2 regions of the Streptoverticillium reticulum genome follow, and region 2 is predicted to be linked to the other one. Evidence: riboswitches for the same ligand, from Rfam matches in the RefSeq annotation. Region 2 holds a riboswitch; the other holds the start of a gene.
What was found. Region 2 has a riboswitch for cobalamin ahead of cobN (cobaltochelatase subunit CobN). Riboswitches for the same ligand answer to the same signal wherever they lie in the genome.
Positions count from the first base shown of each region.

Region 1: it holds a riboswitch for cobalamin, as region 2 does, so the genes downstream of both, ACMATS_RS13270 (ribonucleoside-diphosphate reductase subunit alpha) here and cobN (cobaltochelatase subunit CobN) in region 2, are expected to answer to the same signal.

Region 1 is NZ_CP179755.1:2,971,634-2,979,317, reverse strand. Features, by position in the region: gene ACMATS_RS13270 (ribonucleoside-diphosphate reductase subunit alpha) at 1-2,319, opposite strand, end outside; cobalamin riboswitch at 2,482-2,617, opposite strand; gene ACMATS_RS13265 (hypothetical protein) at 2,864-3,178, shown strand; gene ACMATS_RS13260 (hypothetical protein) at 3,486-3,779, opposite strand; gene ACMATS_RS13255 (helix-turn-helix domain-containing protein) at 3,813-4,643, opposite strand; gene ACMATS_RS13250 (DUF6879 family protein) at 4,640-5,167, opposite strand; partial or broken gene ACMATS_RS13245 (hypothetical protein) at 5,154-5,342, opposite strand; gene ACMATS_RS13240 (hypothetical protein) at 5,650-6,150, shown strand; gene ACMATS_RS13235 (hypothetical protein) at 6,155-7,279, shown strand; gene ACMATS_RS13230 (hypothetical protein) at 7,239-7,430, opposite strand; gene ACMATS_RS13225 (MerR family transcriptional regulator) at 7,427-7,684, opposite strand, start outside.
Region 2 is NZ_CP179755.1:1,508,489-1,516,172, reverse strand. Features, by position in the region: gene cobG (precorrin-3B synthase) at 1-1,158, opposite strand, end outside; cobalamin riboswitch at 1,289-1,415, shown strand; gene cobN (cobaltochelatase subunit CobN) at 1,447-5,052, shown strand; gene ACMATS_RS07060 (Crp/Fnr family transcriptional regulator) at 5,158-5,814, shown strand; gene ACMATS_RS07055 (hypothetical protein) at 5,927-6,799, shown strand; gene ACMATS_RS07050 (hypothetical protein) at 6,796-7,684, shown strand, end outside.

The DNA of each region.
Region 1 (7,684 bases), 1.5 Mb from region 2:
CACCGGAATGGTGGCGGCGGCGGCCGAATTGCCGGACGCCGCGCGGGCGATGCGGGTCGCGGGGCGCGAACGCAGGTAGTACGTCGTCTTGATGCCCTGCTTCCAGGCGTACGCGTACATCGAGCTGAGCTTGCCGATGGTGGGCGAGGCCATGAAGAGGTTCAGCGACTGGCTCTGGTCCAGGTACGGCGTGCGGGCCGCGGCCATGTCGATCAGGGAGCGCTGCGGGATCTCCCAGGCGGTGCGGTACAGGTCGCGCACCTCCTGCGGGATCCACTTCAGGTCCTGGATCGAGCCGTTGGCGTCGGTCATCGCGTCGCGCGTGGTGGCGTCCCACACGCCGAGCTGCTTCAGGTCCTCCACCAGGTAGGTGTTGACCTGGAGGAACTCACCGCTGAGGGTCTCGCGCTTGAAGAGGTTGGAGACCTGCGGCTCGATGCACTCGTACACGCCGGCGATCGAGGCGATCGTGGCGGTCGGGGCGATGGCGAGCAGCAGCGAGTTGCGCATGCCGGTCTTCGCGATCCGGGCGCGCAGGGCGTCCCAGCGCTCCGGCCAGGTGGCCGTGGCGTCCGCGTAGTGGTCGGGGTGCAGCACGCCGCGGGCGGTGCGGGTGGCCTCCCAGGCCGGGTGCGGGCCGTGCCGCTCGGCGAGGTCGGCCGAGGACTCGTACGCCGCCAGCATGATCCGCTCGGAGATCCGGGTGGACAGCGCCTTCGCCTCGGGCGAGTCGAAGGCCAGCCGCAGCCGGAAGAAGACGTCCTGCAGGCCCATCAGGCCCAGACCGACCGGCCGCCAGCGGGAGTTGGAGGAGCCCGCCTGTTCGGTCGGGTAGAAGTTGATGTCCACGACGCGGTCGAGGAAGGTGACGGCCGTGCGGACCGTGCGGTCCAGCTTCTCCCAGTCCATCTCGCCGTCGGCACCCAGGTGCGCGGCGAGGTTGACCGAACCGAGGTTGCAGACGGCCGTCTCGCCGTCGTTGGTGACCTCGAGGATCTCGGTGCAGAGGTTGGAGGAGTGGACGACCGCGCCCGGCTCGGCGGTCTGGTTGGCGGTGCGGTTGGAGGCGTCCTTGAACGTCATCCAGCCGTTGCCGGTCTGCGCGAGGGTGCGCATCATGCGGGCGTAGAGGACGCGGGCCGGGATCTGCTTGACGGCCTTGCCCTGGGCCTCGTACGCACGGTACGCGGCGTCGAACTCGTCGCCCCACAGGTCGACCAGGTCGGGGGTGTCCGCCGGGGAGAACAGCGACCAGTCGGCGTCCGCCTCGACGCGGCGCATGAACTCGTCCGGAATCCAGTGCGCGATGTTGAGGTTGTGGGTGCGGCGGGCCTCTTCGCCCGTGTTGTCGCGGAGCTCCAGGAACTCCTCGATGTCCGCGTGCCAGGTCTCCAGGTAGACGCAGGCCGCGCCCTTGCGCCGGCCGCCCTGGTTGACCGCGGCGACGGAGGCGTCGAGGGTGCGCAGGAACGGCACGATGCCGTTGGAGTGCCCGTTGGTGCCGCGGATCAGAGAACCGCGGGAGCGGATGCGGGAGTAGGAGAGCCCGATGCCGCCCGCGTGCTTCGACAGCCGCGCGACCTGGTGGTAGCGGTCGTAGATCGAGTCCAGCTCGTCCAGCGGCGAGTCCAGCAGGTAGCAGGACGACATCTGCGGGTGGCGCGTGCCGGAGTTGAAGAGCGTGGGGGAGGACGGCAGGTACGAGAGCGTGCTGGTGAGCCGGTAGAGCTCGGCGACGTCCTCCAGGGCCCGGACGGAGTGGTCCTCGGCCAGGCCGCAGGCGACGCGCAGCAGGAAGTGCTGCGGGGTCTCGATCACGTTGCGGGTGATCGGGTGCCGGAGCAGGTAGCGGCTGTGGAGCGTCCGCAGGCCGAAGTACCCGAACCGGTCGTCGGCGCCGTCGGCGAGGGCGCCGTCCACGAGCGCGTCGAGCCGCGCGGCGTGCTCGGCGACGAACGCGGCGGTGCCGTCGGCGATCAGGCCCTCACGGTGCCCGACGGCGACGGAGGCGGAGAAGGAGACCGCGCCCTGCCCGGCCGCCTCCTCCCGGATGGCGAGCGTGAGCAGCCGCGCCGCGAGCCGCGAGTACTCCGGCTCCTCGGCGATCAGCCCGGCGGCGGCCTCGGTGGCCAGGGACCGCAGCTCGGCCTCGTCCGACCCGGGGTGCCGGCCGCGCAGCGCGGCGGCGGCGACCTTGCCGGGGTCGGTGGCGGGCAGATCGGCGGTGAGATCGGTCAGGGTGCGCAGCAGCGCGGTCCCGGGGCCGCCGGTCTCCTCCGCAGTGGCTGCTGAGACCGGATCGGCGGGCGCGATGGTCACGTGTGGCTCTCCCTCGCTCGGCTGGTCGGCTGGGGCCGCTCGGGAGGCACTCGACGGAACGCGTACCGGCACACTTCTTCGGGGCATGCCGGACAGCGCCCATCGGCCCAACCCGCGGGGCCCGGACGTGTTCGTCACCCATGCCAAGCCCTGGGGCGGCTCGGACGTGGGCGCGCTGGCGGCAGGTCCTCGGACTTGTGGAGCGCATATGCGCATACATTCACCGTTGCGGGACAGTTCCGGATTTCCACCGGATTCCCCTGCGGCGACAGCGAGGACGAGCATACATCTAGTGCCGGGGGTCGGGAGCGCCCCCACATGTTGTGTCGGGGCGTCGTCGGATGGTTGCGGAATGTGCTAACGGGTGGGGGTGTGCGGGGGGTTGGGGGGTGGGCCGCGGGGGCGCGGTGAGGGGGCTTCAGGGGCTCTTCACGGGCCTGGAAACCGCCCCGGGCGGGGGTTGGCTGCCCTAGGATCGAACGGCTCGGACAGCCACGTCGGGCCCGGCGGACGGCCGGGCCGACCGCCCGTCAGGAGAAGCGGCATGAGCGCACAGCAGACCCCCGTGATCACCACGACCTTCCGCGGCGAGACGGTCACGGTCCGGGCCACCATCCGTGACGTACGCGACTTCCTGCCCGAGCATCGGAGAGAGGCCTTCACCGAGGCCGTGGAGACGACGCCCGTCGCCGACCTCATGACTCTCTTCATGGACTGGGTGTGGGAGGCGACCGGCGACGATCCGCGCGTCGCCGAGGCCTGTGCCCGGGCCCGTGCGGGTGACCGCTCCGCCGCGATCGACCACGAGGCCTACCTCGACAGCCGCAGCGACAGCCACGGTGTCCAGGGGGCAGCGTGAGCAGGCGTTTCGCTCTGCTCTACAGCGACGATGTCTCCCGCACCCTCGACAACCCTCCTGAAGAACAATGCGGACGCCTTCCAGCGGATCGCGGCCGCACTGCGGACGTTCGCCGACAATCCGTATGTACCGGGAGCGCCTCGCGTCAACGAGGACGGGTTGGCTGAACTCCGGCAACCAGGGCTGTTCAGGGCGGCCTGCCATGTGGCTGGAACACCGGAGCGAGGCGGCGTGGTGACCACGGTGCGGCTCTTGGCCCTGGCCTGACCTCTGCACCGCTGCGGGCGGACGGGAGAGGTCCGGACAGTCAGCCGTCGTGGCCGAGGTCGCGATCGTCCTGCTTCCGCTTCGCGGCCTGCGCGTAGAGCAGGGCATCGATCACTTTGCGGGCCGTGGCCAGGGGAACGGTCCCCAGGTACACGTGCGGCTCGCCGGACAGGGAGGCGCGCCCGGCCAGTTGGGGCCAGGAATCCGGGTCGCCGATCCTGATGCCCATGTGCGCCAGCACGCGCCCGAGCATGAAGGCGACGTCGTCGGCACGGCGTTTGCCCGCCATGAAGGCGTCGGCTTGGCGTGCGGCTGATTCGGTTTCCGGGGTCATGGGCACATCGTGAATGCCGCGACCGAAGTGGTTCTAGACGGTTTCCTGCTCGCGCAAAAAGTTGTCCCGGATACGTGCGATGAGGGTCCGTGCATCGTCGCCCGAAACGGCGACCTCTCCGAAGCCGGTGAACTTCCTTACATAGAGCTCGATGTCTCTGGGGTCGGTGACGACCAGTTCTGCGTGAACAGTCTCGACGGTCACCAGTCGCTCGTCCTTGATGGAGAAGGAGTGTGCCGGGAAGTCGTTCTGCTCTGCCGAAAGCGGCACGACGCGAATGTCGGAATTCGGCAGACGGGATACCGAAATAAGTCGGTCCAGCTGGCCCACCATGACCAATGGTGCAACGATTCGCCAGCGCAGCACGGGCTCGGTGATGATGAACCGGAACGACTTGGACGTGTCATAAAGGACGCTCTGGCGTGCCAGACGTGCTCCGACAACCTGAGCCAACTGCTCCTCAGTCAACTCCTTCCGGGCCCAGACGGCCCGCACATATTCAGGTGTCTGGAGCAGGCCCGGGACCAACGAAGGCTGAAACAGCCGCAAGAGCGTCGTCTTCGACTCGAGTGCCTGGACCTGTTGCTGTTTGCGGTGGTACCCCAGCCGGCGATAGAGCCGCCAGGCCGTCGCTTCGGTGGCGGCGGCCCGTGCCGCCGCCATGTACTCGGCCTTGACTTCTTCGGAAACACCTATGGCGGTGAGGATCTGCGCCACATCGACCACACTGGGCGCAACATTGCCTGTCTCGATCTTGCTCAGCTTGGACCTGGACATGACTGCGCCGCGGGCGACGGTCTTGGCCTCCAGACCGGAGGCCTGCCGGAGCGCCCGCAGCGCGGCTCCCAGGTCGGCTCGGTTCACTCGCCGTGCTTCGCCCACCATTCAGGGAACGGCTCGGCGTGGGCGAGTGCTGTATCCCGGTACGTCGTGAACTCGGACAGCCGGTCGGATCCGACGAACTCGGATCCGAGGAACTTTCCCGCCCCGTCGTAGCTCATGGCACTCACGACGCGGTTGTCGAACATCCAGAAGTCAGGGGCCTGCGGGAGCGGATTCTCCTGCTCGGTGGTGTCGAGGATGTAAAATTCTTCACCGGCCGTCATGTTGCGCTGATATCCCCAGCCGAGCTCGAAGCGCAGGTAGTCGGTGAGGGGCCGGGAAACGATGTGCACCCGGTACATGCGCTTGCCGGCCCGGGTCGCGTTTCCGATCGTCGTCACCCAGTCCGCCGACTTGAACCACTGCGGCTGTTCCTCTCCCGCCAGGAAGGCCTGGTACGCCTCCACGCTTCCCGACTTGCTGTAGTCGTCCAGTGTCTCCAGCCGGAATGCTTCCTGTTCGAACTCCGAGAACCACTCGCCCAGAGTCCTGGATGAGGTTGTCACGAACGGCCTTTCGGATCAGTTCGACGGGGATCTCGACCATGGCCTCGTGTTCGGGGATCTGCAGTCCGTGGTCGGTGATCAGCCCGCCCTGGAAGGCCAGCGTCCCCTGCTCGGTACGGTAGATGGCCGGACACTCGCCCTCATCGCAATCGCCTACAAGCCGCGTCAGTACCACGCTGCCCCCTCGTCGGGTCGATGTCGTCTCCGATCGTCCCGAGCGTGGTGGGCGTGGGGCAAGGGGTCCTTGTTTCCGTTACTGGAAACTGCGGAGATTGCTCCCGAGAGCCGATGACTCGGCTGTGGTAGCTGATCGCCGTCGCCGTCGGCTGGACGTTGCGGACGTCGGGACTCAACTGCGGCTCATCCACCAGCGGATCATGTCGGTGTCTGCTTGATCGCGTTGTCCCGGCGTTGTCAGACCCTCCCCATACGCTCGACCACAGTCGGTGACGGAGCCGGTGACGGAGGAGGGCGAGGCCGCCATGACGCACGAGGACGCGACGATGACCCGCATCGAGGCCGCGGTGACGCTGCACCGCGAGGGCGACGCGGAAGGCGCCCGGATGCGCCTCGGCGAGATCTGGCAGGACATCGGCCCGGACGGGGACGCCTTCCACCGGTGCGTCCTCGCCCACTACATGGCCGACGTCCAGCCGGACCCCGAGGACGAACTGGCCTGGGACCTGCGCGCCCTGGAGGCCGCAGAGTCGCTGACCGACGACCGCGTCCAGGAGCACCACGCCTCGCTCGCGGTCCGCGGCTTCTACCCCTCCCTGCACCTCAACCTGGCGGAGAGCTACCGCAGGACGGGGAACGCACCGCTGGCCCGGGAGCACCTGTCCCGGGCCAGGGAGCACGCGGACGCCCTCGGCGACGACGCCTACGGCGACGGCATACGTGCGGCCCTCGACCGGCTGGAGCTCCGGCTGGCGGGGACGGGCGGAACCCCGCCCGTGGGCCCCGCGACCGCAGGCGCACAATGACGCCATGTTGATCAAGGCCCGTAGGGCCGATGTGTCCCGCGAGGACCGCCGGTCGGCGATCGCCATCGCACTGGGCGGCCTCGTTCTCGCCGTCGCCGCAGGCATCCTGCTCCTCGTCACCGTCCCCGGCCTCCACGCCGAGGAACGCGACTTCAAGGAGGCCTCCCCTTGCCCGGCCACCGCCCCGTCACCGGACTGCGAACGGCCCGTCGGGGCCACGGTGACGGGCAGCGAGACGGACGACCACCGCAAGACACCGCGGTACTGGCTCGACCTCGCCGAGCGCGACGGGACGCCCCACCACGTCAGGATGAACGAGAAGGGCTACCCGGTTTTCGCCTCGGTCGGGAAGGGCGATCCGGTGACCCTGTGGTACTGGCGCGGTCACATCCGCTTCATCGACTTCCACGGCCTGCGGCAGTCCACCCACGAGGACCCGACGGGGGACTTCCGGCTCCCGACTGCCATCGGCATGGGCCTTTCGGCCTTGGCCCTGAACTTCTTCTGGTGCGCCTACTGGCTGGCCCGCCGTTCGGGCTCCTCGCGGTTGAGGGCACCGTGGCAGCTCATGGTCCCGACCATGGCGACCGTCTGCCTCGCGACCGTAGGGGGCATCTGCGGTTACTTGGGAGACGGGATGGGAGAGGCCCTGCGGTACGGCGCTGCCGGAGCTGCGCCCGTCCCGGCCGTGACGGTCGCCGTGGCCGTCTGGAACGTCCGCCAGGACCGGCGGCGGGAGACCGACACGATCGAGGTCACTCCGGTCGTTCCCGACAAGGAGGAGATCTGCCAGGGCCTGATAATCGGCGATGTCCCCTACAGCGTGGACGGATTCGGCATCCTCGTGGCCGGCCCCGGCCTGCTCGCGGCAACCCCCGACCCCACCGGCCACTTCGCCCGCAAGGTCGTACCGCGCACGCTCGTCGTGGAGCGCGTCCGCCCGCCGTACTGGACGGACCCCGGCCCGGATCTCACCAACTTCCTGATAGCGGAGTGCCGGGACGGTGGGACGCCCGTGCTCATCGCATCTCCGGAGGTGCACATGCCGTGGGTGCTGGGCGCGTTGGGGGCCGCGGAGCCGGAGCCTGTCACGGCCGAGAGCGCGCGGCCCGCAGACGGACGAACGTGACGGCGGCGTGCACGGCGAGGGCGGCCGGCACGGCGAGGAGGAGGCTCCATGGCGTGATGCCCAGCGCGGCGAGGAGGCAGAGGTACGGAACGGTCAGCAGGGTGGGGACCGTGGAGAGCAGGGCGATGCGGGTGCGGGTGGGGCGGTTCATGACCGGGCCCCCTTCTCGGTCTTCTCGGTGCTGCCTCGGGCGAGGTCCAAGTAGTCGGCGAGCGCGCGCCATTCGTCCGCGGAGGCGGCGGCAGCCGGATCACCCGACATGGCCGCCGGGTCCTCGTACCAGGCCGCCCGCACCCCGGTGCCGATCCCCGCGTCACCGCCGCTGAACAGGGTGCTCAACTCGTCCATGCGGGCCACCAGTTGCCGGACCCTACGGTCGGTGGGCGGTGTCCCGTCGACGCGGAG
Region 2 (7,684 bases):
CCACCGGCCGCCGCCGGGGCGGCCGCAGCGCCGCTCGCACCCGGACCAGTACACGGGCAGGGGCTGCCCGGGCGCGGAGCGCGCGAGGCAGGCCGCCGCGTCCGCCCGTACGTCCGCAAGGGACTTGGCGCATCCGGGGCGGCCGGCGCACGCGCCCGCGCGGTGCCAGGCGGAGTCGGCCGAGGTGACCAGGCCCGCCTCCGCGAGGGCCGCCAGGCGGGCGGGGGCCGCGTCGGCCGGGAGGCCGGGGACGACGACGCCGCGCCAGGGGGTCACCCGGAGTTCGCCCGTGCCGGCGATGGCCGTCTCGTACAACTGCCGCCATTGACCGGTGCTCAGGCGGCCGAGCGGGGCCGTGACCGACAGCGCGGTCCGGCCGCCGGGGCCGGGGACGAGCCCGGGGGCCGTGGGGACGCCCGGCTGCGGAGCACTCTGGGCCGGTTCGGCGGCGATGCCTTCGGCGGTGAGCCGCTGCCCCAACACGTCGAGCCGCGGCCGCTGTCCGGCGGGGAGCTCGGCGATCCGCCAGGCGGTGCTGCCGGTGCGGCGCCGCTCGTCCAGGAACCACTCGGCCGCGAGCACGGCCGCGCGCGGGGCGTGCGCGGCGGGGATGCGCAGGCAGGAGCCGGTTGCCGCGTAGGAGAGCAGGGCGTGCCCGTCGTCCGTTGCGATCAATGTCACATCGGGGGCGAGGGCGGCGATATCGCCGCGGCCGTCGTCCAGACCGAAGAGGAAACGTCCGGAAAGTTTAGTGATGTCCGGGTTCGCACAGAGGAGTTGGTCCAGTGCGCGGGACCAGGCCTGGACGTCGGCGGGAGCCGGGCCGTCGAGGCCGCAGAGCGGGGACGCCGCCACGTTCCGTACGCGGTCGTGCCGTTCGGAGGGCAGCAGGCCCGCTTCGTGAAGGCGGCTGCCGAGTTCGCCGCCGCAGGCTTCGGGGAGGCCGCGGAGCTGGACGTTGCCGCGGGAGGTGAGGTCGAGGTGCCCGTCGCCCAGTTCGTCGGACAGCCGTGCCAGCGCTTCGGCCTGACGGTTCGTCAGAAGTCCGCCCGGCAGCCGGACGCGGGCCAGGGCGCCGTCGTCCGCGGGGTGCAACCGGACCGCACCGGGGCAGCGGTCGCCGCCGGTGCGGGCAGGGGGGTCGGAGGGGGCGGGCATGGCGGCGAGCATACCCACGGTGGGGGTGGCGGTGCCGGGCTTGTCCGTCGGCTGCGGGCCGGTGGGAGCTGGTCGCGCAGTTCCTCGCGCCCCTTGACGGGGCGCCCCCTTCGGGGCGCGCCCCCGCTAGTATGACCACGCCAGCGACGGCGACAGGGGAGGAAGCCGGTGTGATTCCGGTACGGTCCCGCCACTGTGAGCACGGCGGTGAGACGCCGGGCGAGTCAGGAACTCCCGCCGTCCTCACGACCACCCGGGGCGCGGACCCCGAGGAAGGCCAGCCGCAGCATGCGCATCCTTCTCCTGTCGACGTCCGACACCGACCTGCTCAGCGCCCGCGCGGCCGGCGGACCGGTGCCGTACCGGCTCGCCAACCCCGCCCGGCTGGACCGCGAAGAGCTGCCCGCTCTGCTGGAGGGCACCGACCTCGTCGTCGTACGGCTCCTCGGCGGCGTCCGCGCCTGGCAGGAAGGGCTCGACCTGCTGCTCGCCGGGGACAGGCCCGTCGTCGTCCTGACCGGTGAACAGGCGCCCGACGCCCAGCTGATGGAGCACTCGACCGTGCCCATCGGCATCGCCGCCGAGGCCCACGCCTACCTTGCCCACGGCGGGCCCGCCAACCTCGACCAGCTGGCGCGGTTCCTCTCCGACACCGTGCTGCTGACCGGCCACGGCTTCGAACCGCCCGCCTCCGCCCCCTCGTGGGGCGAGCTCGAGCGCACCCCGAAGGCGGCGAACCCGGACGGCCCGCTCGTCGCCGTGCTCTACTACCGTGCCCACCACATGAGCGGCAACACCGCTTTCGTCGACGCCCTCTGCGGTGCCGTCGAGGACGCGGGCGGCCGGGCGCTGCCGCTGTACGTCGCCTCGCTGCGCGCCCCCGAGCCCGAACTCGTCGACGCCCTGCGCGCGGCCGACGTCGTCGTCACCACCGTGCTCGCCGCGGGCGGCACCAAGCCCGCCGATGCCTCGGCCGGCGGCGACGACGAGTCCTGGGACGCCGGCGCCCTCGCCTCCCTGGACGTGCCCGTCCTGCAGGCCCTGTGCCTGACCGGGCCGCGCAGCGCGTGGGAGGAGAACGACGAGGGCCTCTCCCCACTCGACGCCGCGACCCAGGTCGCCGTCCCGGAGTTCGACGGGCGCATCATCACCGTCCCGTTCTCCTTCAAGGAGGTCGACGAGGACGGCCTGCCCGCCTACGTCGCCGACCCCGAGCGCGCCGCCCGCGTCGCCGGCATCGCCGTGCGCCACGCCCGCCTGCGCCACATCCCGGCCGCCGAGAAGCGGATCGCCCTCGTCCTCTCCGCCTACCCCACCAAGCACTCACGCATCGGCAACGCCGTCGGTCTCGACACCCCCGCCAGCGCCGTCGCGCTGCTGCGCCGGCTGCGCGCGGAGGGCTACGACTTCGGGAACGAGGCCGAAGAGCCCGTTCCCGGGCTGGAGTCGGGCGACGGCGACGAGCTCATCTACGCCCTCATCGAGGCCGGCGGCCACGACCAGGACTGGCTCACCGAGGAGCAGCTCGCCCGCAACCCCGTCCGCATCCCGGCCGCCGACTACAAGCGCTGGTACGACCGACTCCCGGCCGAACTGCGCGAGGCCGTCGAGGAACACTGGGGGCCCGCGCCCGGCGAGATGTTCCTCGACCGCAGCCGCAACCCCGAGGGCGACATCGTGCTGGCCGCCCTGCGCCGCGGCAACCTGCTGGTCCTCATCCAGCCGCCGCGCGGCTTCGGCGAGAACCCCATCGCCATCTACCACGACCCCGACCTGCCGCCCTCGCACCACTACCTGGCCGCCTACCGCTGGATCGCGGCCACCCGCGAGGACGGCGGCTTCGGCGCCGACGCGATGGTCCACCTCGGCAAGCACGGCAACCTGGAGTGGCTGCCCGGCAAGAACGCCGGCCTGTCCGCGGCCTGCGGCCCCGACGCCGCCCTCGGCGACCTCCCGCTCGTCTACCCGTTCCTCGTCAACGACCCGGGCGAGGGCACCCAGGCCAAGCGCCGCGCCCACGCCACGCTCGTCGACCACCTCGTGCCGCCGATGGCCCGTGCCGAGTCCTACGGCGACATCGCGCGCCTGGAGCAACTCCTCGACGAATACGCCCAGATCTCGTCCATGGACCCGGCCAAGCTCCCGGCCATCCGCGCCCAGATCTGGACCCTGATCCAGGCCGCCCGCCTCGACCACGACCTCGGCATGGAGGAGCGTCCCGAGGACGACGGCTTCGACGACTTCCTGCTGCACGTCGACGGCTGGCTGTGCGAGGTCAAGGACGCCCAGATCCGCGACGGCCTGCACGTCCTGGGCAACGCGCCCACCGGCCCCGAGCGCGTCAACCTGGTCCTGTCCATCCTGCGCGCCCGGCAGATCTGGGGCGGCACCGCCGCCCTGCCCGGCCTGCGCGAGGCCCTCGGCCTCGACGAGTCCGCCGCGACGCGGACCACGGCCGACGAGGCGGAGGAGAAGGCGCGCGCCCTGGTCCAGGCCATGGAGGACGCGGGCTGGGACCCGGCGGCCGTGCCCACCGAGCACGGCGAACAGGTCGCCGCGATCCTGGAGTTCGCCGCCCGCGAGGTCGTGCCGCGGCTGGCCGCGACCACCGACGAGATCGACCACGCCGTGCACGCCCTCGCCGGCGGCTTCGTTCCCGCCGGCCCGTCGGGCTCCCCCCTGCGCGGCCTCGTCAACGTCCTGCCGACCGGCCGCAACTTCTACTCCGTCGACCCCAAGGCCGTCCCCAGCCGCCTCGCCTGGGAGACCGGACAGGCCCTCGCCGACTCCCTGGTGGAGCGCTACCGCACCGACAACGGCGACTGGCCGACCTCGGTGGGCCTGTCCCTGTGGGGAACGAGCGCCATGCGCACGGCCGGTGACGACGTCGCCGAGGCCCTCGCCCTGCTGGGCATCCGCCCGGTGTGGGACGCCGCGTCGCGGCGCGTGACGGGTCTGGAGCCGATCGGGCTGGAGGAACTGGGCCGTCCCCGCATCGACGTCACCCTCCGCATCAGCGGCTTCTTCCGAGACGCCTTCCCGCACGTGATCGGCCTGCTGGACGACGCGGTGCGGCTCGCCGCCTCGCTGGACGAGCCCGCAGGGCAGAACCACGTCCGCGCCCACGCCCAGGCCGACCTCGCCGAGCACGGCGACGAACGCCGCGCCACCACAAGGATCTTCGGCTCCCGGCCGGGCACCTACGGCGCCGGGCTGCTCCAGCTCATCGACAGCCGCGACTGGCGCACCGACGCCGACCTCGCCGAGGTCTACACGACCTGGGGCGGCTACGCCTACGGCCGCGGCCTCGAAGGCCGCCCGGCCCGGGCGGAGATGGAGACGGCGTACAAGCGCATCGCGGTCGCCGCCAAGAACACCGACACGCGCGAGCACGACATCGCCGACTCCGACGACTACTTCCAGTACCACGGCGGCATGGTGGCCACCGTCAAGGCGCTCAGGGGCACCGCCCCCGAGGCCTACATCGGCGACTCCACCCGCCCGGAGACGGTCCGCACCCGCACCCTCGTCGAGGAGACCTCCCGCGTCTTCCGCGCCCGCGTGGTCAACCCCCGCTGGATCGAGGCCATGCGCCGCCACGGCTACAAGGGCGCCTTCGAACTCGCCGCCACCGTGGACTACCTGTTCGGCTACGACGCCACCACGGGCGTCGTGCCCGACTGGATGTACGACAAGCTCGCCCAGACGTACGTCCTCGACCCGGAGAACCGCGCCTTCCTCCAGGAGGCCAACCCCTGGGCCCTGCACGGCATCGCGGAGCGGCTGCTGGAGGCCGAGAGCCGGGGGATGTGGGCCAAGCCGGACCCGCAGACCCTGGAGGGTCTGCGGGAGGCGTTCCTGGAGACCGAGGGGGACCTCGAAGAGGGTGCGTGACGGGCTGCGGGCCGGGTGTGGCCGGTCGCGCAGTTCCCCGCGCCCCTGACGGGGCGCGACCGGCCATGACGAGCCCGCAGTCGACGCACTCTAGAGTGCTGCCCCATGGAGGTACTGGGGGTTGCACTCGCGCAGTTGACGGGGGAGGAGGTGTGGCGCGCCCTCGTCGGCGAGGGCGCGTTGCGCCGGCACCGGGCCGGGGACGTGCTGCTGCGGCAGGGCGACCCCGGTACCCACGTCCTGGCCGTCGTCGAGGGCGTGGTGAAGGTCGAACGCCGGGAGCGCGACGGGCGCAGGCGGGTGCTCGCCTTCCGCGGCGCGCTGGACGTGGTCGGCGAGGCGGCGGTACTGGAGGAGGGCGAGGCCCGATTGGCCTCCGTACTGGCCATCTCCGGCTGCACGGTGTCCGTCATCACCAAGAACCGCTTCACGCGCTTCGTGGACGAGCACGGGCTGTCCCCGACCCTGGCCCGGCACGCCCTGACCCGCCTGCGCGAGGCGGACCGGGCCCGTGCCTGCTACGGCGGCTCGCGCGAGCGCATGGCCGAGGCGCTGCTCTCGCTGGCCGCCGCCGCGGGCGACCGGGTGCCCGAACTGGCCGTCACCAGGGAGGACCTGGCCCTGTACCTGGGGGTCTCCCGCAACACGGTCAGTGCCCGGCTACGGGAGATCGGCTCCGGCATCGTCGGCGCGGAGCGCAAGAGCATCGTCATCCACGACCTGGCCGGACTGCGGGCGGTGGCGGGCGGCCACGATCACTGACCGCGTGACGACCGTCACGTGCCCCGTGCACGCGCAGTGCACTCCGCAGACCTTCGCTGCAGCAGCCTTGAGGGCGCCTGGACAAGGCCCTTGAGCAGCAGAGGAGTTGCCCGTGTCCGAGAATGTCACGCCGAATCCCGCCCCCGCGCCGTGGAGCGTCAGCCGGGACCTGCCGCCCTACCGCGGCATCCTCGCCGTGGACGCCAAGGACTTCACCGGACGGCCTGCCGTCGATCACGTCGCTCTCACCACGATCATCCCCGAACTCCTCGGGCAGGCCTTCGAGCGGGCCGGGCTCGGACAGGTCTGGCAGGACCGGAAGTTCGCGAACAACACCGGCGACGGCTACGTCCTCGGCTTCGATCCCGCGGTCCTGCCGCGGGTCGTCCATCCCTTCCTGGCCGAACTCCAGGAACTGCTCACCGACTACAACATCCATGCGACCGGCACCCGGCGCCTGCGGCTCCGCGCCAGTCTGCACGTGGGGCCGCTCCCGGACTCCGGCGCTCCCGGCGACGGCAACGGCACCCCGCGCAACGACACCCACCGGCTGCTGGACTCCCGCCCGGTCCGGGCCATGCTCGCCGCGTCCAGCGAGAGCATCACCCAGGTCGCGGCGATCCTCTCCCACCGGGTCTTCGAGGACGCCGTGCTGTCGGGCTACACCCGCCGCCATCCCGACCACTTCATCGAGGTGCCGGCCACGGTGGAGGGCAAGAACTTCCACCAGCTGGCGTGGCTCTACGTGCCCACGCCCTCCGGCAGCCTCTACGACCGGCGGATCCTGGGGGAGGCCGGGCCCGATGCGCCCGCGCCGGCTTCGGGCGAGCGGGTGGCCGAGCCCGAACCGGAGCGGGAGCCCCGTCGGCAGGGCACCACGATCAACAGTCACAACAACCGTGGCTTCTTCAACACTGGTGATGTACGGGGCGGCCAGCACGCCCACTTCGGGCCCGACACGGGTGCCGACAGGGCCGAGCGATGACAACGGCAGCAGAGACAGAAGCCGACCTCGTCAAGCGGTACGACGAGGTCAACATCTGGAACGTCGGCGGGTTCGTCAGCTTCGCGGACCTGGTGCAGGGCGGACAACACCTCGGCTCGGGAGTGTTCGCGCAGACGGAGTCGGTCGAACTGCGGGAAGGCCCCATCTCCGCGGAGCAGACGGCACTGGCCATGAAGGGCTTCGCCGAACCGCCCTGGTTCGCCGCGGCGATGGAGCGGCTGGACGGCCGCGTGGTCTTCCTGGCGGGCGAGGCCGGAACCGGACGGCGGACCGGAGCGCTCAACCTCCTGCAGAGGTACACCCGAAGCTTCGACCTGCGTGCGGTCGAAGCCGATGCGGACCTGACCGTCTGGGCCGCGGGGAGCACGCAGGCCCGTGGATACCTCGTCGACGGCCTTCTGGACGCGAGGGTCACCGGCCTGGACGCCATAGCCCTGGACAGGCTGAAGGCCGAACTCCGGCGTGCCGACGCCTGCATGGTCGTCGTCGTCCGGGCGACGCCGGGCATCCTCGCCCACCTCGGCGACACCCTGCACACCGAGCCCGTACGCGCCGTGCCGCCGCCTTCGCGCGCGGTCTTCGAAGCGTGGCTCGCCACCGCTCTCCCCGGCCCCGGCCAAAGGCAAGCGGCTCTTGCCGCCCTGCCCGACGGGCTGCTGGACGAGATCCTGAAGCCCCACCTGGCCCCCGCCCGGGTCGTCGAGATCGTCACCGAAGTCGTCCGGACCGCAAAGGGCGAGACGCACGCCGGCAGCTTGCGGGAACACCTGAGTTTCACCGCGGCCGACCGCGCACCGCAGTTGCTCGGTGCGGTCCGGGGAAGTGCGGAGGACCTCGCCCTGCTGCTGTCGACATGCGTCTTCG